Regions from separate parts of the Pseudarthrobacter sp. PvP004 genome, predicted to be linked through region 3. Evidence: predicted binding sites of a transcription regulator. Region 3 holds the regulator's gene; each other region holds the start of a gene.

Region 1 (9,407 bases), 980 kb from region 3:
ACGCGGATGTGTACGTCACAGCAGACATGCGGCACCACCCGGCATCCGAGGCGCGCGAAGGTGCCACCAACGGCCGACCCTACCTGATCGACGTTTCGCACTTTGCCAGTGAATGGCTGTGGCTCCCTGCTGCCGCTGAAGCGCTGGGCAACGTGCTCGCGGACCAAGGCTACGACGTCGAGATCCGCGTCAGCAGCACCAACAGCGATCCCTGGGACTTCATACTCACTCCCGGCGGGGACTAGAGTCTAGAAAGATACGGACAGCCCTGACAGATAGTGGCGGTCCGGCCGGACCTGATCCCCAGGCCCGGTGGCGATTAGCGGAGGTAAGCGTGGCGAAAGCAGCACCGGCAGAACAATTGAAATTGCTTGAACTGCAGGGACTGGATGCCAAGCTCAGGTCGCTTGCCGGCCGCCGGAAGGTCCTGGAAACCGATCCACGCATCACTGACCTCACGGATGCGTTGAATGTAGCCAACGGCGAACTCGGCGCTGCCAAAATTGCCGTCCATGACGCCGAGACCGAACTTCGCAGGGCAGAAGCCGATGTGGAGCAGGTAGCAACCCGCATTGAACGGGACGAGACCCGGCTTAACAGCGGCACCGGCCTGTCCAAGGACCTGGTGGCGCTGCAGAGTGACATTGCCTCACTCAACAAGCGCCGCTCGGACCTTGAAGACGTTGAGCTCGAAATCCTGGAACGCTTGGATACATTGCGCGAGCGTCAGGCCGCTCAGCAGTCGATCGTGGACGATATCCAAGGCTCGTTCGGCAGCATCCGGGCGGAGCTGGACGAAGCCATTGCCGAGATTGCAGCCGAGGAAACGGTGGTTCGTGGACAGCGCGCCGCCTTCGCGGAATCGCTGGACGCGGGAGTACTTGCCATCTACGAGAAGACCATTGCCAAGCGCGGTGTCGGCGCAGCCCGTCTGTTCCACGGCAAGTCCGAAGGCTCCGGCATGATGCTCAGCCCCGGCGACCTTGCCGAAGTCAAAGCTGCAGCAGAGGACGAGATCGTGTTTTGCCCGGACTCAGGTGTCATCCTGGTCCGTTCGGCGGAGTGGAACTGACGCAGCCCAACGCCGGTTGGACACTCAGGTGGTGAGGATGATGTTGAGCGCGTGCGGCTTGCGGGCCGTGCCCTCAACAAGTTCCGCAGTCCAAATCTCCCGGGCAGCCTTCAGGAGCTGATCCGGGGTTGCCGGCGCTTTGCCGCGCCGGGTCAGCAGGTGGCGGCCCAGTTCGCCGCGGGTGTGTTTGGCGAAGTGACTGACAACCGTGCGCTTGCCGTTCGCTTCGTTGATCACGTTGACGTTAACCGTCTGCGTCGCCGGGGGAGCCCAGGCAGCGGCATAGGTGCTGGAACGGCAATCCACCAAGAGTTCGCCCTCGGCGCGTGAGGCGAGGGCTGCGTTAAGCTGCGGCTTCCAGTAGGAGGCGAGGCGCCCGACGTCGGGCAATGCCGTTCCCATCGACAGCCGATAGGCGGGCACGTGGTCGCCGAAGCCTATGGCGCCCCACAGGGCGGAAACCACCAGGATGGATTCGCTCGCCTTGCGGCGTTGCGTTGGCGTCATGCTGTTGTAGCCCAAGGCGTCGTAGAGGACCCCTGAATAGACCTGATGCGCGGGAGCGGCTGGTTCGGCATGCAGCCGGGTATTACGTTCGACGTCGTCCCGCAACGAGGCACCGACCCCCAGCAGCGTCAGTGCATCCTCGTGCGCGCTCACCATACCCAGTGCTTCGAGTACTTTTGCCCGGTAAGGGTTCAGTTCGGGGAAGCTGAGCGATTCCCAGTTTATGGCGGGACCGTTGGCAGCGGGGGTCTTGCCTTCGGAAGGCGGCAGCAGAATCAGCACCAGTCGATATTACCGGGGACTTTGCCTGGCCCCAACGCCGGTAGACTGGACGGCGGATGGGTCGACCAGGCGGTCGCGCGTCACGGAAGTGGCTCGAGGAACGTCCGGGCTCCGAAGAGCAGGGTGGTGGGTAACGCCCACTCGGGGTAACCCGCAGGCCAGTGCCACAGAGAACAGACCGCCTGCGCGTCGTGATGTTTGCATCGCGGGGCAGCAGGTAAGGGTGAAACGGTGGTGTAAGAGACCACCAGCTCCCCGGGTGACCGGGGAGGCTAGGTAAACCCCACCCGGAGCAAGGCCAGACAGGACACGTTTGAGGGCTGCTCGCCCGAGTGTCCGGGTAGGCTGCTGGAGGGCGTCGGCAACGGCGTTCGTAGATGGATGGCCGCTACTCCCTTGCTGGTAACGGCAGGGGATGACAGAACCCGGCGTATCGGTCGACCCATCCATTTATGACTCCCGGATTTGTGCCGTGTGAGTGATTTCACGCCCTGGGGCGGCCTGCAGCCCTTCCTTCCGCCCTAGAATGGTTACTGAACGTAGATGTTCTGCCGCCGGGACTGCGTTCGCAGCCGGCGGATTTTCTTTGCTCTCGTTCAAGGCGCTGTGGGTGGACCGAAGCCCGCTGGCGCATGTGCCGCAGGATCACTCCGGGCGGCCGCTGCCATCTGCATACGAGGACGTATGTGGTTGACCCAAGGAAGGTAGTTCTGTGAGCCAGACGTCAGATTCTTGTCTTGATAAGTGGATGGGCCGGGAGGCTCTCGCCGAGGCCATGATTCCGGTGATCGGCCGGTTGTACCGGGAAAACAACGTGGTCACCAGCATCCACGGCCGGAGCCTGATCAATAAGTCCACCATGAACATCCTGAAGGCCCACCGCTTTGCGCGCCGGATGAGCAACCACGAGCTTCTGCTCGAAGAGACCGCACCGCTGCTGAACGCCCTGTCCGAGCTGGAACTCGGCGCAGCAGCCATTGACATTGCACGTTTGACCGAGAAGTTCCGGGCCGAAGGCAACGGCGCCTCGCTGGATGAGTACCTGCGTGCCGAGCTCGCCGAGATCGTGGGAAAGCGTGGCGCCGACGACCGCACCAGCACCGACGTCGTTCTCTACGGCTTCGGCCGCATCGGCCGCCTCCTGGCCCGCATCCTCATTGAAAAGGCCGGTGGCGGACACGGTCTGCGGCTCCGCGCCATCGTTGTTCGCAAGGGCGCTGAGAACGATCTGGTGAAGCGCGCCAGCCTGCTGCGCCGCGACTCCGTGCACGGTTCCTTCGAGGGCACCATCCGCGTGGACGAGGAAGCCAACACCATCACCGCCAACGGCGTGCAGGTCCAGGTCATTTACTCGGACAACCCTGCCACTGTGGACTACACCGCATATGGCATCAAGGATGCCTTGGTGGTGGACAACACCGGCCGCTGGCGCGACGCCGATGGCCTCGCCCAGCACCTGCAGAGCAAGGGCGTTGCCCGCGTCCTGTTGACGGCACCAGGCAAGGGCGACCTCAAGAACATCGTCCACGGCATCAACCACAAGGACATCTCCGATGACGACAAGATCGTCACCGCGGCATCCTGCACCACCAACGCCATCACGCCGGTGCTGAAAGCTATCAACGACAAGTTCGGCATCATTCACGGCCACGTGGAAACGGTTCACTCGTTCACCAACGACCAGAACCTGATCGATAACTTCCACAAGGGTGACCGCCGCGGCCGTTCGGCAGCACTGAACATGGTCATTACGGAGACCGGTGCCGCCAAGGCTGTAGCCAAGGCGCTGCCCGAGTTGCAGGGCAAGCTCACGGGCAACGCCATCCGCGTACCCACCCCGGATGTCTCCATGGCCATCCTGAACCTCAACCTTGAGAACGGCACTACTCGCGACGAAGTCAACGACTTCCTCCGCGAAATGTCCTTGCACTCGGACCTTCGCAAGCAAATCGACTACATCGACTCTCCCGATGTGGTGTCCACTGACTTCGTTGGCTCGCGTCGCGCCGGCATTGTTGATGGCCTCGCAACGATTTCCAACGACAAGAACCTGGTTCTTTACGTCTGGTACGACAACGAGTTCGGCTACTCCTGCCAGGTTGTGCGTGTCATGGAAGAAATGGCAGGTGTGAACCCGCCGTCCTTCCCCGCCCGTGACGTGATTGCTCCCATCGCGGTGCTTGAAGGGGCAGGAGCCTAGGCGCTCCGAACTATTGGCGGGTTTCCCGGCTGAGTCACTGGTATCAACCGGGAAACCTGATCAAAATGGGTTCATGGAAAACGAATCAACGTTGGAACATGAGACCACGCTGGAGCACGCCCTGGACGTAGCGAAGGCCAACCACAAACAAGCCCAGAAACTTCTGGATCAAGCTATCGCAGCTAACGCGGCCGGTGACGTCACGGATCAGCGCGTTGAACAGTTGCGTGGCCTCCTTGCGGTGGCAACGGAGGACCTTCAGCGTGTAATGCGTGAGCAATAGGCCGCTGAGAAAGCCCCATGCCCGCAGTGTGACTTCTCCTACACACTGTGGATATCGGCTCTGACTGTCGGGGCCCTGTCCTACGCTCATAGGACATTGCCTGCCCCACTGGATGGAGTCTCTTGAGTACCACATGGTCTGCCTACAAGCGCGCCCGGAGAAGGTCACGTCAAGCGTGGGCCATTCTTGGACTGGCGGCCGCCACCATCGTGGCAGGGCTGTCCTGGTTTTTCACCACCGGACAATTCAGTACCGCTGAACCGTGGGCAGTCGGCCCAAGCGAAGCCCCTGTCTACAACCCCGGTTGGATGAAACCCCTTCGCGGTGCGGCGCCCGTTACCCCGGAGAGGGCAAGCGACGCCCTGGAGCGGCTCCCGGTCAAAGGGCGGGGGGCAAAAACGGACTACGACAGGGCCGCTTTCGGTCAAGCCTGGGCGGACGCTGACCGTAACGGATGCGATACACGAAACGACATCCTGCGGAGGGACCTCTCGGGCGTCGAATTCACGGAGGGTTCATCGTGCAAGGTCGCCGGTGGTAGCTTTCACGAACCCTACACAGGGGCACAAGTGACCTTCCAAAGAGGCCAGGACACCAGTGCCGCCGTTCAAATCGATCACGTGGTGGCCCTCGCCGACGCGTGGCAGAAAGGGGCCCAGCAGCTCACTGTTCAGCAGCGGCAAATGTTCGCAAACGATCCGCTGAACCTGATCGCCGCGGACGGTCCCGCCAACGTCAAGAAGGGTGCAGGAGACGCCGCCACGTGGCTGCCGGCCAACAAGAATTTCCGCTGCCATTACGTCGCCCGGCAAGTCTCGGTGAAAGCGGCATATCAGCTGTGGATTACGCAGGCCGAAAAGGATGCCATGAAGCGGGTCCTGTCCTCTTGCCCGGACCAGCAAACCATCTACAGTGCCAGGTGACCGTGCCCCAGTTGCCAGGTGCCGCCGTCGTCGATCCGTTCCAGGACCACGCGCTGGAGTGAGGTTTCCCGCGGAAGCCTATCCAGGTTGTCCAGTCCCCGTTGCCTGAAGGTGAAATAGACGGCATCCGTAGGGGCATCAGTGCAACGGTCCAGCGTGAAGCGGCGGGCAAACGAGGCAATGTTGCTGTCCGGCAGGCGCTCAATCAGATACGGGTCCAGCATCCAGGAATCGCACGTCGCCTTACGGGCAGGTTTGTCGGGGAAATACCGGGGGAAGAAAGAGCTCGCCTCGGCAAAGCTGGCATCCACCAACGTGGGGGAGAGGCCTCCATCTTCGGGGATATGGACGCCAAGAACCCAGTCTGAACCCTGGCCGTCGGTTGGAACCAAATGGAACTGCAGCCGGCCAAGCCGGAACAAATTGCCGGCCATGTGCAGCGTGAGCCAGCTCCACGTGTCCAGCCCAAAATGGCCGTGGACTCGTCGGTTGATACGGAGCTGTAAACCCAGGTCTGCCAAGGACGCGGCCGACACAGCCGGACTAATTCCGAGATCCAGGTGGTATGCGTGAACTGACGGTGCGAAGCGGAGCAGGGCTTCGATCCAGACCGTCTCCGCGGCACCGTCTGCCCGGATGCTGTCCACCGGAAAGGTCCCAAGCCTCTCCTGCATCGCCTCCATTGCCTGAAGAACAGGCTCATCCGGAGGCGTCTCCAAAAGGTGCGCGCATTCAGCGGCATCTTCGCCGGTGATGTCCAGGAGCTCGAAAAGCTCCGCGTGAGGGCTGGTGGCCATGGCTTAGTGCCCGAACGGATCGGGATCGACGCCAGGCATCCAGGTCAGTCCAGGAACACCCCAGCCGTTCTTCTTGGCCTGCTTCAACGCCTTCTTGGAGTACCGGTCCACAAGGCGGTTGACGTACAGTTTGCCGTCCAGATGATCGAACTCGTGTTGCAGGATTCTGGCGAACCAGCCTGTCGCTTCGAAATCCAAGGCGTTGCCGTTGCCGTCAAAACCCTGAACCCGTGTCCATTCAGCCCGTTGCAAAGGGTAATACTCGCCGGGGAAGGACAAGCAGCCTTCAACATGCTCGTCGGGATCCGGAAGAGCGCCCGAGACCTTGGAAAGGGTCAGCACGGGGTTGACCACCACGCCCTGCTCCGGGACGTCGTCGTCGTTGGCGTACTTGTAGACAAAGAGGCGCTTTCCCACGCCGATCTGAGGGGCGGCGAGCCCAACCCCGTTGGCAGCGTCATTGGTCTCGAACATGTCTGCGATCAAGGCGCGGAGCTCGTCGTCGAAAACCTCCACTTCGCTTGCCCGGCGATGCAAAACAGGTTCGCCCCAAATAGTGACTGGCAGGACGGTCATGTCAGTTTTTCCTTCGTCTAGCGCTGTAGTCCGGAGCGGCCTTGGTCCGCTTTGAGGTTAAAAGCAAAGGCCGCACCGGATAACCGGTGCGGCCTTTGTGGAAACCGGCTCTGGAGCCAATCTCGGTGGGGTGAGCTACGGGGGTTGAACCCGCGACCTCCTGGACCACAACCAGGCGCTCTGCCAACTGAGCTAAGCCCACCATGTGCCTTTTTGGTCTGAACCGTTTGACCGGCTTTCCTTCAAGGCAACGACAAATAGCTTACCTGCTGTTTTGGGGTGCAAAGTCCACTTTTGCCGGTTTTGGCGAAAAAACCTTGAAAAATGGCGCAGATCACACCTTTTCGCTGGATCCCAAGACCTCCGCAGTGGCGATGATGTCCTTGGAAATGCGCTGCGCCGTGGCGGTGTCGGGTCCCGGCGCCGGAACGAAGACAGCCTGGCGGTAGTACCGGAGTTCGTCGATGGAATCCTTGATGTCGCCCAGGGCGCGGTGACCGCCATGCTTGGCGGGGGACTGGAAGTACGCACGCGGGAACCAGCGGCGTGAGAGCTCTTTGATGGTGCTGACGTCGATCACACGGTAGTGAAGGTGCTCCACGATGTTGGGCATGTCCCTGGCCAGGAACATGCGGTCTGTTCCCACGGAGTTTCCGCCCAGCGGAGCCTTGCGGGGATCCGGGACCCACTTCTCGATGTATTCAAGGACCTGCGCTTCTGCCTCGGCCATGGTCTTGCCGTGGGGAAGCTCGTCCAGAAGTTTGGAGCGGGTGTGCATGTCCCGCACGAAGTCGTTCATTTGTTCCAGCGCGGCGTCGTCCGGCTTGATGACGACGTCCACGCCGTCGCCCAGAATGTTGAGCTCGGAATCCGTCACCAACGCGGCGACCTCTATCAAGGCGTCGTTCGTGAGATCCAAGCCGGTCATTTCGCAGTCGATCCAGACGATGCGTTCATTAGTAATAGGCACGCGCCCAGCCTATCTCTCAGTGGCTTCCAAGTGCTCCGATGGTACGATTTTTGAGCGCGGCAGTGTCGTTTCATCCTGTTGCCGAACGCCCCCATGACGCAGAATTTTGACCCGAACCAGCGGGTGAACGATTGGATGACGACCACATGACGGTGCCAGTACCCGCCGCCCAGTTGGCAGGGACAGCAAAGCCGTCAGCCGGCGCTGTTGCCAGCGAGGTGGATAACGCACGTTCGCCATTGATCGCCGGTTTCGTTGGTTCGATGTTCCTGGTGTTCGGCTCATTGGGCGTTGGTTGGCTTGCTCCGGTCTCCGAACTTCGTCGCCTCCCGCTTTTCATCTGGATGCGCACTGAAGGTGTTGGCGTCGCACTGTCCATAGTTTTGCTCGCCATCGGTGGCATGTTGCTCGTCCGTGCCTGGCTAAGGCTGGGGCAGCGGGTCCGGGTGTGGGGATTGGAAGCCCGAAAAGCCACGCTGCAGGCTGTAGCGGCCTGGGGCCTGCCCATGATGTTTACCGTTCCCCTTTTCAGCAGGGACGTTTACGCGTATATCGGCCAAGGCCGGTTGATGGTGGAAGGCATCAATCCTTACGAAAACGGGATCTCGGCCCTGCCCAACTACTTCCAGCTGGGCGCCGACAAAATGTGGACTGAAGCGCCGGTTCCCTACGGTCAGCTGTTCCTGTGGATCGAGCAGCTTGTAGTGTGGGTGACCAACGTACAGCCCGAAGCCAGCATCATGCTTTTCCGGCTTGTTGCCGCCGCGGGTGTCATCCTCTGCATAATTTATGTGCCGAAGCTGGCGGAACTGCACGGCGTGAATCCTCACAGGGCCTTATGGCTGACGGCGGCCAACCCGCTTTTCCTCACGAACTTCATTGCCAGCGTCCATAACGACGCCCTGATGATTGGGCTGGCGTTGGCGGGCCTGTACTACTGCGCCACCCGCCGTGTCATTCGGGGGCTGGTATTGGTCACGCTCTCCATTTCGGTCAAGCCGATCACGGTGGTATTCCTCCCCTTCATCGGACTTCTGTGGGCCGGCAAGGATGCCTCGTGGCCGCGCAAATTCCTCTACTGGTTCCTGACTGCGGCCCTGAGCTTCGGGCTCCTCTACGCCTTGAGCCTCGTCAACGGATTCGGATTTGGGTGGATCAACGGTCTCTCAGCTCCGGGAAGCGTTTGGATCTGGTACGCGCCTGTCGGTCTCATCGGAATGGTTGTTGCCGTGATCTTCAATGCTTTTGGCTTGGACGGCTGGGCCTTGGCAAAGTTGGTTTACGACGCCGGTAAAGTACTGATGGTTGCAGCGGTGGCTTGGCTGATTTTTCGGGGCGACTACGATCGCCTGATGCGCCGCCTTACCCTGGCCTTTGCGGCGATCGTCCTACTGGCGCCCATGATTCAGTCCTGGTACGTGGTGTGGCTGATACCGCTTTTCGCCGTGACCGGCATCCGCAACGACTGGCAGGTGAAGGCCCTCTACTTCATCGTCTCGTTCTTCATGGTCTACGCCATCTCAGACCAGCTGGACGTGTTCCCTTACCTTCAAAGCGAGGACCTGGGACTTGCCATCATCCTGGCGCGTTGCGCTGCAGCCCTCATTGGGCTCCTGTTCGCCATCTACCTGATCTTTGTGGATCCGAAGACCAAGAGCTTGTTCCGTGTGCGGGACGAAGCCGGTCTTCGCCCCATTATCTGAGGCTCGCCTATCTGAGGTTCGCCGGAGGCGGAGGTTCGCCGGAGGCGGAGGCTCGCCGGAGGCGGAGGCTCGCCGGAGGCGGAGGCCGGCTGCA
Region 2 (9,407 bases), 3.2 Mb from region 3:
GCGATTCCAGGACCAACTTCGCGCCATTTGCTTCTGCCAGCCGCTCCACGATGGTCATGCCCAGCCCGTTGCCAGGGATACTGCTGTGCTGCGGCGCCCGCCAGAACCTGGTGGTGGACGCGGCGAGCTGTTCGGCCGGGAGGCCGGGACCGTCGTCGGAAATCTCGACGGCGGTGCCTCCTTTCGTAGCTTTGATGGCCACGGTAATGCGGGCACCCGGGGCGTACTTGATGGCATTGGCGAGGAGTTCGCCCACCATGTGTGCGAGTTCGTCGGGGTCGCACACGATCGGGCTGTCAGACGGTGGGCCCACCAACGTCAGCTGTGCCCCCGCAAGGTGAGCTGCCGGCGTCGCCCTTTCCACTTCGCCCTGCAGGACCGGGAAAGGATTGGTGATGCCCAAACGCTGGTGCCCTGATTCCTGTTCCGCACGGGCAGACCCTTCAGAAGCCCGGTGTTCAGCGGTAGCCAGCTTCAGCACGCCTTCGAGCATTTCCTCAACCCGCTCAAGTTCCGCCACCACGCCGGCCGCAGCTTCTTTCCCGGGTTCCGATCGCAGGGCGAGCTGCAGCAGATCGATGCGCAGGCGCAGCGCGCCAACAGGGTTCCGGAGCTGATGTGAAGTATCGGCGATGAGCCGGCGCTGTGACTCCATGCTTTCGGTCACGGTATCTGCCATGGCCGTGAAGGACCGGCTCAGCTCGCGGAGCTCAGGCGGACCGGCCTCGGGAAGCTGGCTGGTCTTACCCGTGGCTTCGAGCTCGTGGACTGCCTTGCTCAGTCTGTGGACCGGCCGAAGAACCCAAGCCGTGATGCGGGACGCCGCCACCAGGAGCAGCGCACCCAGCGCCGCCGCGGCAAGTCCAACCACGAGCCACCGCTCGCGTAGTTTCTGCCGCGCGGCGTCGAGGTTGACTTCAACAACCACTTCGCCGAGGACCTGGCTCGCTGTGCCGAAGGGCCTGGAAATGATGTCGTTGCCGGTCCCGAAGGCGCGAATGGGGTTCAGCGTGGTGTCGCTGAGGTTGAGACTCGCCCGGTAAAGGGCGTCGCGGACCTCGGGCTGGTCCTCGCTGAGGCCGCCGGAGCGGATCTTCTTTTCTTGAAGCCGGATCAGGATCCCTTCACCATAAAGCTCGGAATACCGGTCCATTTCCCGTTGCAGTTGAGTTGTGTTGTTGTCCTCTGCGGAGTCGCTGGCCAGCTGCGCGAAACGGTTAAGGGCTGCGACACGGTTGATCTGCAGTTCCTGGGTGAGCTCTCGGCTGGCCGATGTGAGGATCACGCTGGAAACCGTCACAACGATGACCACCACAAGCAGGCTCAGGATGGCCAGAACGCGGACTTTCACGGTTGCTCTACGCGGTAGCCGACGCCTCGGACGTTGATGATGAATCCGGGAAGCTGGAGCTTGGACCTGAGGCCTGTGAGGTGCACGTCCAAGGACCTGGAGTGTGCCAGGAACGCGTCACCCCAAAGCGCGTCAAGGATCTGCTCCCGGGTCACCACCGAGCCTGCGTTCCTGACGAGGAGGCTCAGGAGGTCGAACTCCGTTGCGGTCAGGGCCAGTTGCCTTTGGCCCACGGATGCCAGGCGGCGGTCGAGGTCCACTTCCAGTTCTCCGAGGACTATGTTGTGGGGTGCTGTGTTGCCCACCCTGTTGGTCCGACGCGTCACGGCTTCGATCCTGGCGAGCAATTCCACGAGCTTCACCGGTTTGACGAGGTAGTCATCCGCTCCGGATCGGAGACCCAGCACCACGCTGCGTTCGTCGTCGCGGGCAGTCAGGATCAGGATGGGGATCTGTGTGACCTGGCGAAGTTTCCGCAGGACGTCCAAGCCATCCAGGTCCGGAAGGCCGAGGTCAAGAAGGATGACCTCGTGCTGGCGGTGAGCGAGCAGCGCATCCTCCCCGCGGGAAACCCGGGTGTGCTTGTGGCCGGCGGAGGCGACGGCTGCACTCAAGGCCGACGCCATGGCGTCGTCATCCTCGACGATGAGCACGTGCACTGTCATGTCCTTTGGCTTGCCGTGGGCTGGTCCGCGGGTCTGGTCCGTTCGAGCTGGTTGGGCCAGTCCGTAGGGCTTGTCCGCTACTAGAGCTTAACGTTGTGAGGCCCGCTCCGCGCCCTTCGGAGTATCCAAAGAGCGCAGAACGGGCCTCACAAGGCGCACAGATCAGGCGCAGAAACAGATCAGGCGTTGACCAGGTCCTTCTTGTCGTCGTCGTCCTTCGCAGCGCCCTTTGCGGTGCCCTTCGCCACGAAGGCGTGGCCCTGCTCCGCATCCAGGTGAGTCGACTTCTTGTTTTTCAGCGCGAAGATGTAAACCAGCAGCGAGATGAAGATCGCGGCGGTGACGTAGGTGAAGAACAAATCCACCTGGCCCGACTTCTGCAGCGCAGCTCCAATCAGCGGAACCGTCCCGCCGAACAGCGAGTTGGCAATCGCATAACCGAGTCCAACGCCGAGTGCGCGGATGGATGCCGGGAACAGTTCAGCCTTCACCAGCGCGTTGATGGACGTGTAGCCGCCCACCATCAGCAGGCCACCGAACATCAGGAGGAATGCCACGAACGGGTCCTTGGTTCCAGCCAGTGTGGAGAGCAGCGGCCACGTGAACAGTACGCCAGTGACGCCGAACCAGATCAACAACGGCTTGCGGCCGATCTTGTCCGAGAGCATGCCATACACGGGCTGCAGCAGCATGAAGATGAACAGAGCCCAGAAGTTGATGACGGAGGTGTCGGTCTTGGCGATGCCGGACGTATCGTTCATGAACTTGAGGATGAAGTTGGTGTACGTGTAGAACGCCACGGTGCCACCCAGGGTGATGCCGATGCAGATCAGCAGCGGCTTCCAGTGCTTGGTGAACAGCAGCTTCATGGTGCCAGGCTGCGCTTCACCCTCAACCTTGACGTGTGCGGCGCGGAGTTGGTCTGCGGAAAGAGTCTCTTCCATCGAACGGCGAAGCCAGAGAACAACCAACGCAGCAACGCCACCCAAGGCGAACGGAATGCGCCAACCCCACGCCGTCAGGTCTTCCTTGCTCATGGTGTTCTGCAGGATCACCAGCACCAGGAGGGCCAGCATCTGGCCGCCGATCAGCGTCACGTACTGGAAGCTGGAGAAGAAACCGCGGCGCTTGGCCGTTGCAGCCTCGGACATGTACGTAGCGCTGGTGCCGTACTCGCCACCCACCGAGAAGCCCTGGATCATGCGGATAAACACCAGCAGGATCAGAGCCCAGAGGCCGATGACGTCCTGCGTTGGCAGGATCGCGATGGCGAAAGATCCCGCCGACATCATGGTCACGCTGAGTGTCAGCGCAGCTTTGCGGCCCTTACGGTCGGCGTAGCGGCCGAAGAACCAGCTGCCGATCGGGCGCATGAGGAACGACGTCGAGAAGACGGCCATCGCCTCAAGCCCTGCCTGCAGGTCGTCCGAGGAGTTGAAAAAGTGCGACTGGAAATACGCCGCGAAAACCGTGTAGACGTAGAGGTCGAACCACTCCACGAGGTTGCCCGCGGAGCCCTTGAGGATGTTGCTCACGGCCTTGCGTGTCTGGGCGGCTTCGCTCAGAGTTTCAGCTTGTTGGGTGCTCATCAATGAACCTTCCTGGACGGCAGCGTTTTGCAACGGCCGTGTCTTGCATGAGTTCGTTCTGTCCATGAAGCTCGTGCTCATGGCGTCCTTGCGCATGGCTCTTCGTCGACTAAGAAAGGCCCTCCAGGGTGAAGAGGACATGTTCCAAACTATGGGTGATGCACGGCACAGCCCTAGTCCGCGGGGGATTTCCTAACACTTCCTTAGGTTTCGGCTTGAGTTTGGTGGGACCCCAACCCGCGAACGCCAAGGCTCGACGGCGGCGGCTCGGCTACGCGGCACGACGCTCTCTCACATCACTCGGGTTTGGCTGCGTCGCTCTCTCAGGTCCCTCGGGTTTGGTTGCGTCGCTCTCTCAGGTCCCTCGTGTTTGGTTGCGTCGCTCTCTCAGTAGCTTTCGGGAACGGCCGGAGTTATCTTCGTGGCATGGGCGCAGTTCTTCGAACAGCTCGCGTAATGCTGCAGGAGGCAGCGAGGATCCCGCTGCCGCCAGGACAGGTTGTTGGCCTGGTGCTTGATGAAGTCCTCAATCGCCTGCGCCCCGCTCGCGTCGCAGAGCCCAATGCCCGGCTCAAAGCAGCCGGTGTTGGCTTGGCATTGGTTGGCGCGGGGATCGCCGGGTGGGCAGTCGCGGAGCGCCGGCGTAAAACGACCGGAAACTTTTCCTTGGGCCACCCCGAGGACCTGGTCACCAGCGGACCCTATGCCCTGAGTCGCCACCCAATGTACCTGGGGTGGTGGCTCATCCATGCGGGAGTTGCAGTCAACCGAGGTTCTGCTTGGGCTGTGATGACTTTGCCTGCTGGAATGCTGGTGGAACACCTTGGCGCGCAGTGGGAAGAGTCTGCGCTCCAGGAGCGGTTTGGCCAGTCCTACGCAGACTATGAGAGGGATGTTCCCCGCTACGTCGGATCGCCGGCGTGGTTGATTCGCGCCAGCTTCCAGACAGCGAGGCGGCCAACGCCGGCTGCGAAGGCGATGGATAAAGGGAAGGTCCATGCGGAGGAGCTCCAAAATCCTCCGAAGGGGACGCAGATGATCGCCCCGGCCGCGAAGAATGCGGCTACATGAACCCACTGGTTGCGGATGCTTCGCAATGCCACCCCCAAAGGCCAACCGACAGCTGTCCCCACGACGCCGATCGGGATGATCCCTATGATCATCGCCGTCGCCGTCATGGTCATGGTGTAGCTGGCTTGGCTCGGGTTGAGGTTCCAGGACGGTATGGCCCAGGAGAGGAAGAACACCGCGTCAGCCACGACGATTCCTACAACTAAGCCTTTCCAACCCAGCACCACCCGGTCCTTCGGGCCGTAACGCCAGCCTCCGGTTGGGCGTTTTGTTGCCAGCGCGTACTCATCTTCGTCGGTCCATGGTTCCTGGCTCACGATTACCTCCGAGTGATGTGAGAGAGCGTTCGGCTGAAGGGGCGGTTAGGTGAGAGATGGTTTGGCTGAAGGGGCGGTTATGTGAGAGAGCGTGTGGGGTTCGCGATCTGGTTGAGGGCGCCTGCCAACGACGGGTACCCAAACGTGAAGCCGGCATCGAGCAGTTTTCGGGGCTCCACCCATCTGCTCTTCAGCACCAACTCCGTTTGCGTACGGATCAGAACGGCTCCGGCCTCCAGCAGCCACGCTGGCGTCGGGATGCCAAAGGGGACACCCATGCTCCGTCGAACCAGGGCCATCAGCTCCCGGTTGTCCACGGGGTAGGGCGACGCTGCGTTCACCGGACCCGTCACTCCGGGATCCGCGTGGATAAACACCACCGCCCGGAACAAGTCCTCCACATGGATCCAGCTGAACTTTTGCGTGCCCGGGCCCATGTGTCCACCTAGGCCAAGCCGGGCCAGGTTACGGAGGGGCTCATGACCCCGCCGGCCCCCAACACGATCGCAATGCGCAGCGGCACCTTCCGCGTAGCCGGCACAACAGCAGCCGCTAACTCATCCTCCCAAGCCCGGGCTACGTCCACGGAGAACCCGCTGCCCAATTCGCCCGAGACCTCCGACTGTGGGTGATCTTCGGCGTGCCGGTAGATGGTTCCAGTACTCGAGTTGATCCACGTCCGGGGCGGTTCGGCGCAGGCAGCCACAGCCCGGCCCAATGCACGTGTGGTCAGAACGCGGGAGTCCAGAATCTCCCGTCGGTGCTTCTCGTCGTAGCGGCAATTCACAGACCGTCCGGCGAGGTTCACCAGCAGCTCGGCGCCGTTCAGCACTTTGGTGATGGCGCCGTCGTCGTGCCATTGCGCGTCCGCCGAGGCGTCCCGCCCAACGGTCCGGACCTGCCACCCCTCGGCAATGAACCGCTGCTTGAAGTAGCCGCCAATGAAGCCGGAAGCACCCGCGATCAACACCGTCCGCGACATCATGACTCTTCCTTGACACTGCGCACGAGCCCCAGGACGTCGTCGAACACCTTGCTGACACCGGGAATCTTCGCCAGCGACAGGCCGCGCGCCACCAGCGGGGCAGCGCCGTCGATAAGTTTTCGTGTCCGGCGCTGGTCCTCGGATTTGTCGTAAACCCAGAACAGCGCGACGCCCATGTACGCCAACCACAGCAGCTCAGGCAGGTCGCCGCGCAGTTTCTTGGCGACGGCGGGAGAGGAACCTTCGACGGCGGAACGGAAGATCGCGAGCGAGGTCTCGCGGGCGGCGGTGGACGCCTCGCCGAACGGATTGACGGGCGACGACGGCCGGATCGCCGTCGCGATGAAGTCGGAACCGAACTGGTGGTACGGCGCCATGACGTCGACGCCGGTGTGGAGCACTGCTTTCAGGCGCCCCGCGAGATCCTGAACCCCTTCGAGGGCCTGCGCCGCAACCACGGCGTGCTCATCCTGGACTTGGATGTACAGCTCCTGGACCAGCTCGTCCTTGGAAGCGAAGTAGTAGTAGGCGTTGCCGACCGAGACTCCGGCCTCCTGTGCAATGGCGCGCATGGTGGTCTTTTCGAAGCCGACCTCGCGGAACATCTTCAGCGCAACATCGGCCACCAATTGACGGGTCTGTTCACTCTTTGCTGCCACCAGCTGCTCCTTGCGTGAATTTTGAACGTGTTCAAGAACGAGTATGTCACTTTTCTGAACGTGTTCAAAACGGCGACAGGATGGCGGGAGGTGAGAGAGGGTTGCTCGGAAGGGGGTGGGATGTGAGAGAGGGCTGCTCGGAAGGGGGTGGGATGTGAGAGAGGGTCCGTGGTGGGAGAATGGAACCGGTGCCGGGCCCGATGCCCCACCAACCACAGTGCTAATACAGCGGGGCAACCTCACTATGGGGGCCTGCGCGAACCACTACGAAATGGATGACCCATGCCCTCGCCCTCCGGCTCCAGTACTTTGAGCAAGCCCGCTCCGCGCTTCGCTTCGATCGGCTCCCCGTATTTCGGCATCATGCTGGCCATCATGGCCGTGGTGCTGATCCTGTCCAACATCGGCGCGTCCAAGGGCGTCGTGCTTGGCCCGATCATCACTGACGGCGGGTTCTTCCTGTTCCCGCTCGCCTACATTCTGGGCGACGTCATGAGTGAGGTCTACGGCTTCAAGGTGGCGCGCAAGGCCATCATCACCTCGTTCGCGCTCTCGGTGTTCGCATCCCTTTGCTACTGGATCATCATCGTGCTGCCCGGCTTCAATGACGAGTATGGAACCGCCAAGCAGGCTGCCATCGAAGGTGCCTTGGGCCCGGTTCCGCTGATCGTCCTCGGTTCGCTGCTCGCTTTCCTGGCCGGGCAGACCATCAACTCCTGGATCCTGGTGAGGATGAAGGCCCGCACCGGCGAGAAGTCACTGTGGGCGCGCCTGATGGGCTCATCGGTGGTGGGTGAATTCGTGGACACCCTGATCTTCTGCAGCATCGCGGCGTCGGTCATTGGCATCACGGACTTCGGCTCGTTCCTGAACTACGTCCTGGTGGGCTTCGTCTACAAGACCGCCGTGGAGTTCCTGTTCGTCCCGGTCACAGTGCTGGTTGTTGGCTGGATCAAGAAGCGCGAGCCGAGCTACGGAGTCGTCGCGGCGTAGGCTTTCGCCGAGTTCGCCGGAAGCGTGTGAGGTCGCCGCAAGATTCCGCACGCTCACGCATGCTTCCGGCGAACTCGACGCCTAGGAGTAGTACCGGCCCAGAGTCTCCGCCTTGAACTCAAAGAAGTCCCCGGATTCGATGGCAAGGCGCGCATCGTCCACCATCTTCACCACAAAACGCTCGTTGTGGATGGAGATCAGGGTTGCCGAGAGCATTTCCTTGGCCTTGAACAGGTGGTGGATGTAGGCCCGCGAATAGTTCACGCAGGTGTAGCAGTCGCAGCCGTCCTGCAGGGGCCCGAAGTCGGTCTTGTACTTAGCGCCGGACAGGTTGAACCGGCCAAACGGCGTGTAGAACGCGGAGTTCCGGGCAACGCGGGTGGGGGAGACGCAGTCGAACGTGTCGGCGCCGTTCTCGATGGCCGTGAAAATGTCGTCCGGCTCCGAGATGCCCAGCAGGTGCCGGGGCTTGTCCTCGGGAAGTTCCTCGTTGCACCAGCGGACGATCGTGCCAAGGTTTTCCTTCTCCAGCGCCCCGCCGATGCCGTACCCGTCAAAGGGCATGGCGCCAAGGTCTTGGCATGCCTTGCGGCGCAGGTCCTCGTACTGGGCGCCCTGGATCACGCCGAACAGCGCCTGGTACGGCTTGCCCACACGGGATGAGGTCAAGCGAGCGTGCTCCTCCAAGCACCGCAGCGCCCACAACCGGGTCCGTTCCAGCGACTCCTCCTGATAAGCCCGTGAGTTCTGCAGCGTGGTGAGCTCGTCAAAGGCGAACATGATGTCCGCGCCGATCTGGTGCTGGACTTGCATGGAAATTTCGGGGGAGAAGCGGTGCCGATCCCCGTTGAGGTGCGATTTGAACCAGACTCCGTCGTCGTCAATGTGCGCCAGCCGCTCCTTGCCGGGCGCCACTGCGTCGTCGGGTCCTGAGCTGTCCACGTTCTTCATGTCGATGACTTTTTTGAACCCGGAGCCGAGGCTCATCACTTGGAATCCGCCCGAGTCTGTGAAGGTAGGCCCGGACCAGTTCATGAACGCGCCCAGCCCGCCCGCGGCGTCGAGGATCTCAGGTCCCGGCTGCAGGTACAGGTGGTAGGCGTTGGCCAGGACAGCCTGCGCGCCGAGTTCGGCGATCGACTCCGGCAGCACTGCCTTGACGGTTGCTTTGGTCCCGACGGCGATGAACGCGGGCGTCTGGATGGTCCCGTGCGGCGTGGTGATGGTTCCGGTGCGGCCCAGGAAAGCGCCGCCGTTGGCGTCCACCTGAGAGTCCGACGGCGAGCACGTTTCCGTCAGGCGCTTGCCCACCGAAAAGGAGAACTCGGATTGCCGTTGGGACAAACCGGGCAGCGCAGGAGAAGAAGCAGGAGCAGAAGAGGAAGCTGGCACGCTACCAAGTGTGCCAGCTTTACCGCGGGTAACTTGCCCAAAAACCTCTACGAACCGTAGTTCTCAGCCTTCCAGTTGTCCCACGAGGACCGGATGACAGCCAACGTGTGGGCTCCCAGATCGTAGGTGGAGGCAATCACCATTGACCCGCCGTCGGGCCTTTTTTCCGGAATCGGCAGCTGCTCCGCGACGATCAGCAGTCCGTCCCCATGCTCGGCGTAGCTGTGCACGGTGAGGCCCACCTGGTGGCGGCTCTTGAACCAGACCTTGCCGGAGATCTTCTCGCCGGTGGCGAGTGTGAGTGAGTACTCCTCCCCAACAGGCGGCAAATCCCCGAGTCCCAGCTTCTCAATCGCCGGACCGCCCTTGCCCGGAAGAGAGATGA
Region 3 (9,407 bases):
TTGATGATTTTTCCTGTGAGCTGGAAATACCAGCGTGTGATCGTCTGCAGCGTCGGACCCGGGAGGTACGGTGGTAGCAGAACCACGCTGGGGGCAGGGTCGATTTGCTGATCCCGGCGGCCGCACCAGCAGTCGAACAAGCAAAGGAATGCCATGAGCAACCCTCCGTACCCGCCGTCAACCCCGGGTGACGACAACAAGCCCGAGCAGCAGGGCACCCAGCCTTCTGCCCCGCAGCCCCCGGCACCTCAGTACGGTCAGCCTGCCGCGCCGCAGTACGGACAGCAGTCTCCCGCTGCGCCGCAGTACGGACAGCAGTCACCGGCTGCACCCCAGTACGGACAGCAGTCTCCCGCTGCACCGCAGTACGGACAGCAGGCCTCTCCTTACGGCCAGGCCCCTGTGGCTCCGCAGTACGGCCAGGGCACTAACTGGCCGAGCCAGCAGCCCGGACCCACCACCATCCCGCCGATGGTTAACTACGCGTTCTGGATGATCGTCGCGGCCGGACTGCTGTCCGCCATCAGCTCTCTGGTCTTGGCCTTCACCGGAGCTGACCCCATCATTGATGTCATGTTCCAACAGGCCGCACAGCAGAATACAGAGATCCCTGAGGGATCCGCTGAAGGCATCCGGGCTGCCATCGCAGTCGGCGCCATCATCGGGGCGATCCTTTCGCTGGGCCTCTACGCCTTGGTTGCCTTCCCCGTCCGGAAGGGCAAGAACTGGGCACGGATCCTAGGCACAGTCTTCGCGGCCTTGTCAGTCCTCGGCCTTACCAGCCTGTTCCAGTTCGGTCCCACCTACGGCATCCTGCAGCTCATCGTGATCCTGCTGGGTGTTGCAGCAATTGTCATGCTGTACCTGCCGGCGTCGGCTCCTTACTTCCGTAAGGCGCAGCCGTTCGGCAGCCCGTACCAGAACCCTTACGGCCGCTAAACACGCCGACTTCCAAGTATTAGACGCGGGCGCGGACCCGGCGAAGGCTAAACAGCCTGGCCCGGAGTCTGCGCCCGTTGTGCGTGGTAGGCAAGGATCTGCAGCTCGGTTGCCATGTCCACCTTGCGGAGGTTGACGTGCGGGGGGACCTGCAGCAGCACCGGAGCGAAGCTCAGGATGCTCCGGATCCCGGCGGCAATCACGCGGTCGCACACGGCTTGGGCCACCGTTGCAGGCAACGCCAGGACCACCATGTTGGTGTGGGTTCGTTCCAGGACGCGCTCCAACTCGGCGGAGTCGCTGACCCTCAACCATCCCACCTCGTTGCCGATCACCATGGGGTCGGCATCAAAGATGGCTACGACGTCGAAGCCCCGGGACTCGAAGCCTCCATACCGGGCAAGGGCTTTGCCGAGGTTACCGGCACCCACAATCGCGACCTTCCAGTCGTGGGTCAGGCCGAGGGCTGCCGCAATGTGGCGGCTCAAGTACTGGACCTCATAGCCAACGCCGCGGGTCCCGTAAGAGCCCACATAGGAAAGGTCTTTGCGGAGGGTGGATGAGCTGACTCCCGAGGCCTCGGCCAAGGCTTCCGAGGAAACCCGCTCAACGCCTTCGGCCAGCAGAGAGTTGAGCGCGCGCAAATAGAGAGTCATCCGGGCCACAGCCGCGGGCGGGATCTGCTTGGTGGCAGGTTCGTTATCCCCGGTTGTGGCTTCCGGGGACGGTTCCAGCGCAGTCACGGTATTCTCCATTGCGTCGCTTTGTTGTTCCACTCTATGACCCCCCGCCGGACTCAACAAAAGCCATTACCTGCGGGTAACCCCACCCTCAGCCCTCCAGGACTTTCTTCAGGGTGCGGGTGAGCCGTTCCTCGTCGATCTTCCAGAAATCGCGCTGAATGCCGTTGACCAGCACCACTGGAATCTCCTCTGCGAAGCGCTCTTGCAGTTGGGGGTCGCCGTCGATCTTCTGTTCGGTCCACTGCACCCCAAGGCCTTTCGTGACACGCTCGACGGCGGCACGCGCCTCCGTGCAGAGGTGACAGTCAGCTTTGGTGAGGAGGACGACGTCGGGAATTGCCATGTCTCAAAGGTAACCGCCCCACCGACCCTCTCTCACATCCCACCCCCTTCCCGGCAACCCTCTCTCACATCCCACCCCCTTCCCGGCAACCCTCTCTCACATCCCACCCCCTTCCCGGCAACCCTCTCTCACATCCCACCCCTTTCGGCGCTCTCCCGTGCGTTCCCGACGCGGGCCCCGGCGATTGACTAGACTCAAGGCATGCCCGAGGAGAAGAACGCCGCCGTGGTCGCAGATGCCTTGGTGCAGAAGGACACCGTTCAGAAGGACGCGGCGAAAAAGGACATCGCGCAGAAGCACGCTGGCGAAGCCGCATTCTTCGACGTCGACAATACGTTGATGAAGGGTGCCAGCCTCTTCCACGTGGCGCGCAAAATGTATGAACGCAAAGCGTTCACGCTTTCCCAGGCCGCCGGGTTCGCCTGGAAGCAGTTCAAGTTCGTCATGCGCGGCGAGAACATGGAAGACGTCCACTCGGTGCGCGACTCTGCACTGACCCTTGCTGCCGGCATTACCGTGGCTGACATCAAAGCCTTGGGCGAAGAGGTCTACGACGAAATGATCGAGTCGAGGATCTGGCCGGGAACCAAAGCGCTGGCAGAACAACACCTTCGGGTCGGCCGGAAGGTGTGGCTCGTGACGGCCACACCCATCGAGGTCGCCACTGTTATTTCCACCCGGCTCGGCCTGACAGGCGCTTTGGGAACCGTGGGCGAGGTGGACGAAGGCGTGTACACAGGGAAGCTCGTGGGCGACATCCTGCACGGACCTGCAAAGGCAATTGCGGTCCAACTCGTGGCCGATCGAGAGGGTCTGGATCTGGACCACTGCTGGGCCTACAGTGACTCCGCCAACGACATTCCTTTGCTCACCATGGTGGGTCATCCCGTGGTCATCAACCCGGATTCAAAGCTGCGGCGGCACGCCCGCGAGAACAACTGGCCGGTTTACGATTTCCGCTCGGGACGCCGTGCGGCAACCCTTGGCCTCAAAGCCGCCACAGTCGGCGGAGCTGTGTATGGTTTGTGGCGCGGATTCTCGAAGTTCCGCGGCCCCCGCGTCTAACCCTCTCTCACATCCCACGGGCTTGACCTCAACCCTCTCTCACATCCCTCGGGCTTGAGCCCAACCCTCTCTCACATCCCACGGGCTTGACCCCAGCCCTCTCTCACATCCCACTTGGGCCATAACAAGCCTGTGGATAACTTTCGATGGCTTTAGCATTTCTGGGCAAGAATGCCGGTATGCAAAATGCCACTGCTCTTCCTCCCCGACTGACCGCCGGCCCGTTCACCTTGGACGAGGCGGAGGCTGCGGGCCTTAGTCAGTCCTACCTCTGGAATCGCATCAAGGTCGATGGAGTTAGCCGGGGTATTTACCGGCCTTCCGATTGGAATTTCGAGCTTTCTGCGGCTGCCCGATCGCTGTCGGTTGTAAGTCCCGGCGCTTGGATTTCCCATGTGACGGCCGCCAGGCTCCATGGTGCATGCCTGCCGCCCTGGCTGGCGGATTCCAATGAATTGCATCTGAGCAAGCCGAGGCACCTGCCGTCAGTGCGGCGCAAGGGCGTGATCGGACACACGGTAGTAGCATTCGACGACGAGGTCGAGTATGTCCAAGGCATCAGGATGAGCACACGGTCGCGGACTTGGTTGGATCTCGCGCGACGCCTGCCCGTCCCTGAGCTCGTCTGCATGGGTGATGAACTCATACGCATGCCCCGGCCGAACTTCGAAGGACGCGACAAGCCGTTCACGTCGCTGGAGGCTCTTCGCAAAATGATTGGCAGGCACAAGAATCTGCAAGGCGTGGTTCGGGCACGAGAAGCGCTCGACCTCATGCGGGTTGGCGCCGATTCTGCGCCCGAGTCGCTGCTCCGGCTGGCGATATTGGACGCCGGCATCCCAGAACCGGAGCTGCAAGTGCAACTCCGGCCAAACGATCCGTTCTCCCCGTCCGCGGATCTGGGCTACCGTGATCGGCGAGTAGCCATGCAGTACGACGGCGATCATCACCTTGAGCAGGAACAGATACTTCGCGATCGGCGACGTGACAAATCATTTGAAGCAGCCGGCTGGACGGTCCTCAAATTCGGCAAGGACGACCTAGCCGACAACTTTTCGTCCGCCATCCAAAAGATTAAGAGGGCCCTGCGGGTCGCATGGCGGGATCCTGCAGTCAGTTCGGGCTTTTCCCGAGGGACCTGAGAGAGGGACGGCCCCAAACCCGAGGGACCTGAGAGAGGGACGGCCCCAAACCCGAGGGACGTGAGAGAGGGTTGGGATGCAAAAATGCCCGCCACCTCGAGAGGCAACGGGCATTCACGCTTGATGAAGTATCTCTACTTCTTATTGCGGCGCTGGTGGCGAGTCTTGCGAAGCAGCTTGCGGTGCTTCTTCTTGGCCATACGCTTGCGGCGCTTCTTAATAACTGAACCCACGAAAGTTCCTTACAAACTAGAAGTTCCTGTCTGTTGGAACAGATCCGCGGAAGCAGACAGTACAACTGACAGATTCTTACATTGACGTAAAACGTTCCTTAACAGAGTACCGCTTCAAAGGGGCACCCCATGACCACCGTCCGCGGGACGGACCCCGGCTGGCCTCAGGCGGTCTCGGATTGCCCGTCCACCACAGCACCTTTGAGGTATTGGGCAACAGCTTCTTCAGGAACCCGGAAGGAACGGCCGAACCTTACGGCGGGCATTTCCCCTGAGTGGACCAGGCGATACACAGTCATTTTGGAAACACGCAGGACGTCGGCCACTTCGGCCACCGTCATGAAACGCGCATTCGAGAAGTTAGTCTCCGCGGACATTTCCCATATTCCTTTGCTCTCAGACAGTAGGACACCCCCAGTGGAACGGTGTGCCGATGCTGAGCCATCAAACAACCATGTGCTAGATACTCTAGAGGCTGATGGGGCCAATGTGAAAGAGCTCCCAGCAACTTTGGAGGCCCGGGTAAACCCCGGTCCCGCCCGTTTCGTGGGTTCCCTGCGCGTCGTGCCGTGGGCACGGCATGATGCGCAGGGAACCCACTCAGCGGATCTACGCCGCAACCACCGCACGGCGCTTCCGGGCCGACGCTGCGAGCTGCTCCAACACCGAGGCCGTGACGTCCCACTCCATGCAGGCGTCCGTGACGCTCTGGCCGTACACGAGCTCCTGATCCCCGGAAAGCTGCTCGGCCACGTCGAGGTTCTGCGCGCCGCCCACCAGGAAGCTCTCCAGCATCACGCCGGCAATCGGCGAGGAAGAACCAGCTTCGAGCTGTGCGCCAATTTCCAAGGCAACCTCGGCCTGGCGGTGATGGCTCTTGCCGCTGTTGGCGTGGCTGGCGTCCACGATCAAGCGCGGGTTCAGGCCCTTGGCAGCAAGCTTGGCGGAAGCGGCTGCGACATCTGCAGCAGAGTAGTTGGGTCCCTTGCGTCCACCGCGGAGGATCACGTGGGTGTCCGGGTTGCCGGACGTCGCTACGAGAGCCGCGCGGCCGTCGTCGTCGATTCCCAGGAAGGCTTGCTCAGCGGCGGAGGCGCCGCAAGCGTCGATGGCCACTTGGAGATCACCGTCGGTGCCGTTCTTGAAGCCGATGGGCATGGACAGCCCGGATGCGAGCTGGCGGTGGATCTGGCTTTCGGTGGTGCGGGCGCCGATCGCGCCCCAAGAGACGAGGTCCGCCATGTACTGCGGGCTGATGGGTTCAAGGAACTCGGTGGCCGTGGGCAGACCCAACGCGGTGACCTGCTTCAGGAAGCCGCGGGCCGCGCGCAGGCCAGCGGCGATGTCGTGGCTGCCGTCCAGGTGGGGATCGTTGATGAGGCCCTTCCAGCCAACGGTTGTGCGCGGCTTCTCGAAGTAGGTCCGCATGACGACCAGCAGGTCCTCCTTGTGCTTCTCCGCCTGGCTGACCAACCGGCGGGCGTATTCGAGGCCGGCCTTGGGGTCGTGGATGGAGCACGGGCCCACGATCACCAGAAGGCGATCGTCTACCCCGTCCATGATGGCGCGGACCTGATCGCGGCCGCGGTCGACGACGGCAGCTGAGCGGGCGTCCAGCGGCAACTCGGCGATGAGGTCCTGCGGGGCCGGAAGTGGCTCGAAGCGTGCAACCCGCAGGTTGGAGGTAGCGGGCTGTGCTGCGTCCGCGGCGGTAGCGGAGTGGAGCGATTCAGTGGGTTCTGCGGCGATGCTGGTCATTTCTGGGTCCTGTTCCGGGATGCGGAGCGGGCCCCTTTTCAGAACCCGCCGGATATGGCGAAGGGCAGAGAATAATCTCTGCCCTGTTGGCTCTGAAGGAAAGTTGGATGCGTGTCAGTTAGACGCGGGCCCCTCCAGAGCCAACGAAAAATACGCATACCAACGCTTAGTCATAGCCACACCATAACCGCGGTTCTTCACCGCGGGCAAATCGCGTCCATCAAGATGACAGGAGTTTGCGCAGGAACTGCAACTGCTTGATCCAGTGGTGCTCTTGGCCGCCCTCGTGGTTGTTGAAGCGGTACACCTCGATGTCCTTCTCAACCCCGCCAGAGCCTGTGCCGTAGTTGTTGAAGCTTGCGAACACCGTTGATGGAGGGCAGATATCGTCCATCTGCGCAGCCGAGAACAGCGCCGGCACTGTGGCGTTGCGGCCGAGGTGGACGCCGTCGAAGTAGTTCAGCACTGCCAGCATGGGCTCATACTTTTCCCGGTACCGGCCCAGGAACCCGGCAATCTCGGGGTACGGACCACGCGGGGTGATGTCGATCGCGCGAGGGAAGTCCTGCAGGAACGGGACGTCCGGCAGCGCGGCGATGACGCCGTCGAGCCTTCCAGCCGTCAGCCCGGCAGCAGCAACAGTGATGCCGCCACCCTGGCTAACGCCGGCCAGCACCACTTTGGAAGGGTCGACGGCGGCATGGCTCTGTGCCGCTTCTACCGCACGGAAGGCGTCCACGTAGACCCGTCGGAAGTAGTAATTGTCCTGGTGATCAGCGCCTCGCGTCATGAGGCCGGCGTAGTTAATCCCACCGGCCGAAGGGTGTGGATCCGGGGTGTCTCCGGAAACGCCGCCGTAGCCCTGCCCGCGCGTGTCCATGATGAAGTGCGCGTAACCGGCTTGGGCCCAGCGGGTGTTCTGGTTGACCAGGCCGCGCCCTCCGGAGTAACCGATGTATTCCACAACTACGGGAAGCTGCTCCCCCGGCTCGAGCTGCGAGGGTACGTGCAGCCATCCCTTGATGCGGTCTCCCCCAAAGCCGGAGAACGTGACATCGAAGGTGTTGATTACGGTGAGGTAGTTGTCCACGGGCTCAAAGACAACGTCCAACGGCAAGGCTCGGGCCTCGGTGATGGTCCGGTCCCAGAACTCTTCAAGGTCGGCTGGTACCGCGGCGTTGGAGGTGTAGTTGCGGAGCTGATCAAGGGGAAGGTCAAAAAGGGGCATGGTCCGTTCCGGTTCAGGTGGGTCTTACTGGGCTGATTCAGGCGCTGCGGGTTGTTCTGGTAGAGGACATCCTACGTCATCACAGGTTTTCGGCCTGGCTGGTTTGAATCGTTACATTTTGAAGTCGGTCGAGCTAAACTAAACGTATTCGTCCCGGGAAAGCGCTTGCTCAGGTGTAGCCTAAACCCGCCCGAACACTTTTGTGAAGACCCAGACGACGGCGTCACGCGCCATCGTTGCCGCGCCACCCGAGGAGAGCCATGGACACCGCTTCCACCGAGTCCGTCAGCAGCCCAACACCCAACAGGCCTGCCCCTCCGACCGGGACTGCAGCTTCAACCGGGCCTGCCGCGGTAACTGCCCCCGCCCGGATCGCCCTAGTGGGGGTCCACGGCTTCGGCACGCACCACCTCCGCAACCTGGAGCGGCTCAGCAAGCAGGGCATCGTGGACCTCGTGGCCGTGGCCGACCCTCATCCGCCGGCGACCGGAGCTTTGCCTGAGACCACGGCGATCCACGCCAATCTGGACGAACTGCTGGCCGGCGAGCACGGACCGGACGTCATCATCGTGGCTACTCCCATTCAGACCCACGCCCCACTGGCCCTTTCCGTGCTCGCTTCCGAGGCTGATCTGTACTTGGAGAAGCCCCCGGTTGCCTCGATGAGCGACTTCCTCCGCCTCCAGGAAGCGGCGGCTAAAGCTGGCCGCAGCGTTCAGATCGGTTTCCAGAGCCTCGGATCCCATGCCTTGGCGGCGTTGGAGAATCTGGCCAGCGGGGAAGCTACGGCAGAGCTCCCCGGCATCGGTGCCCTGAAGGGGATTTCCGCTACGGGCCGCTGGGTCAGGGATCGCGCCTATTACAAGCGGTCCCGTTGGGCAGGCAAACGTAGTCTCGACGGCGTGGATGTGGTGGACGGCGTTGCTACCAATCCGCTGGCCCACGCAATCGCCACCGCACTCCGCATCGCCGGAGCCAGGGAGGCACAGGATCTCGTATCCGTGGAAACCGACCTCTACCGCGCCAATGACATCGAAGCGGACGACACCTCAGTGATCCGCATGCGGACCATCAACGGTTTGCCCATCACCTGCGCCCTCACGCTCTGCGCCAGCGAATCCGTGGAACCGTACGTTACGCTCCACGGCACCGAAGGTACGGCAGTATTCCACTACACGGAGGACCGGGTGACGGTCCGCACCGAAGCGGGCGAAACCGCTCACACCTTCGGTCGAGACGACCTCACCGAGAACCTCCTCCAGCACCTGTCCCAAGGCACGCCACTGCTCAGCCCGCTCCACCACAGCGGCGCCTTCATGAAGGTACTGGAAGCCATCCGGACAGCAGAGGCACCTGCGCTGATTCCCACAGAATGTGTGAAATGGGTAGGAAAGGGCGAGCAAGCCCACGCAGTGATTCCGAACATTGAAGACATCCTGGAACGCGCCACGCGCGCCCACGCCACCTTCTCCGAGTTGGGTCTCCCCTGGGCACGCCCGGTCACCTCTGGTGCCGAGGCGCTCTTCGCACCTGACGACGCCGGCCCTGCCGCCACCCCTGCCAACGCCGCCGCCGTCCTCCGCACCGGAAGCACCCTCGAGCCGGATCTGTCCCCACGGCCCTACCTGCACCCGGTATCCACACAGGCCGGCGTGGTGGTTACGGATCACCTGCCCTCAGACCACGTATGGCACCTCGGCGCAGGATTCGCCCTGCAGGACGTCAACGGCAGCAATTTCTGGGGCGGCCGCAGCTACCGCAGAACCGCGGGGAAGTACGTGGATGTGAAGGACCACGGCAGGATCGAAACGGCAAGCATCGCCCGGGAAAAAGACCACACCACGCTTGGCCTCAACTGGCTCGCGGCCGACGGCAGCCTGGTCCTCACGGAACGCCGCTCACTGAAGCGCGCAAACCTTGATGCGCTCACATGGCGACTCGACATCCAGACCCGGC

Evidence for each region. The regulator Rex, encoded in region 3, represses fermentation and respiration genes when NADH is low (regulators of the CRP and FNR family bind a similar motif). The targets are predictions, from matches to a motif close to CTTGTGAANNNNTTCACAAG.
Region 1: a site for Rex is predicted at 2,333-2,352, ahead of J3A64_RS04675 (glyceraldehyde-3-phosphate dehydrogenase). Genes of this name have one in related genera too.
Region 2: a site for Rex is predicted at 6,689-6,708, ahead of J3A64_RS14575 (queuosine precursor transporter). Genes of this name have one in related genera too.

The regions. Positions count from the first base shown of each region.
Region 1 is NZ_JAGINL010000001.1:1,025,004-1,034,410, forward strand. It holds gene J3A64_RS04655 (Nif3-like dinuclear metal center hexameric protein) at 1-245, shown strand, start outside; gene J3A64_RS04660 (zinc ribbon domain-containing protein) at 335-1,072, shown strand; gene J3A64_RS04665 (YaaA family protein) at 1,097-1,861, opposite strand; RNA gene rnpB (RNase P RNA component class A) at 1,919-2,310, shown strand; gene J3A64_RS04675 (glyceraldehyde-3-phosphate dehydrogenase) at 2,574-4,061, shown strand; gene J3A64_RS04680 (hypothetical protein) at 4,135-4,344, shown strand; gene J3A64_RS04685 (HNH endonuclease family protein) at 4,467-5,267, shown strand; gene J3A64_RS04690 (acyltransferase domain-containing protein) at 5,252-6,064, opposite strand; gene def (peptide deformylase) at 6,068-6,640, opposite strand; tRNA gene J3A64_RS04700 (tRNA-His) at 6,767-6,842, opposite strand; gene orn (oligoribonuclease) at 6,975-7,610, opposite strand; gene mptB (polyprenol phosphomannose-dependent alpha 1,6 mannosyltransferase MptB) at 7,757-9,313, shown strand.
Region 2 is NZ_JAGINL010000001.1:3,250,020-3,259,426, reverse strand. It holds gene J3A64_RS14605 (HAMP domain-containing sensor histidine kinase) at 1-1,351, opposite strand, end outside; gene J3A64_RS14600 (response regulator transcription factor) at 1,348-2,010, opposite strand; gene J3A64_RS14595 (MFS transporter) at 2,196-3,605, opposite strand; partial or broken gene J3A64_RS23990 (isoprenylcysteine carboxylmethyltransferase family protein) at 4,032-4,415, shown strand; gene J3A64_RS23985 (hypothetical protein) at 4,508-4,993, opposite strand; partial or broken gene J3A64_RS14585 (TIGR01777 family oxidoreductase) at 5,071-5,978, opposite strand; gene J3A64_RS14580 (TetR/AcrR family transcriptional regulator) at 5,975-6,637, opposite strand; gene J3A64_RS14575 (queuosine precursor transporter) at 6,920-7,630, shown strand; gene tgt (tRNA guanosine(34) transglycosylase Tgt) at 7,712-9,022, opposite strand; gene J3A64_RS14565 (SRPBCC domain-containing protein) at 9,070-9,407, opposite strand, start outside.
Region 3 is NZ_JAGINL010000001.1:47,869-57,275, reverse strand. It holds gene J3A64_RS00255 (hypothetical protein) at 154-939, shown strand; gene J3A64_RS00250 (redox-sensing transcriptional repressor Rex) at 987-1,694, opposite strand; gene J3A64_RS00245 (glutaredoxin family protein) at 1,771-2,025, opposite strand; gene J3A64_RS00240 (HAD family phosphatase) at 2,227-3,090, shown strand; gene J3A64_RS00235 (DUF559 domain-containing protein) at 3,237-4,232, shown strand; gene J3A64_RS00230 (30S ribosomal protein bS22) at 4,367-4,465, opposite strand; gene J3A64_RS00225 (helix-turn-helix domain-containing protein) at 4,630-4,842, opposite strand; gene J3A64_RS00220 (3-deoxy-7-phosphoheptulonate synthase) at 5,075-6,223, opposite strand; gene J3A64_RS00215 (acetylxylan esterase) at 6,444-7,451, opposite strand; gene J3A64_RS00210 (DUF6807 family protein) at 7,712-9,407, shown strand, end outside.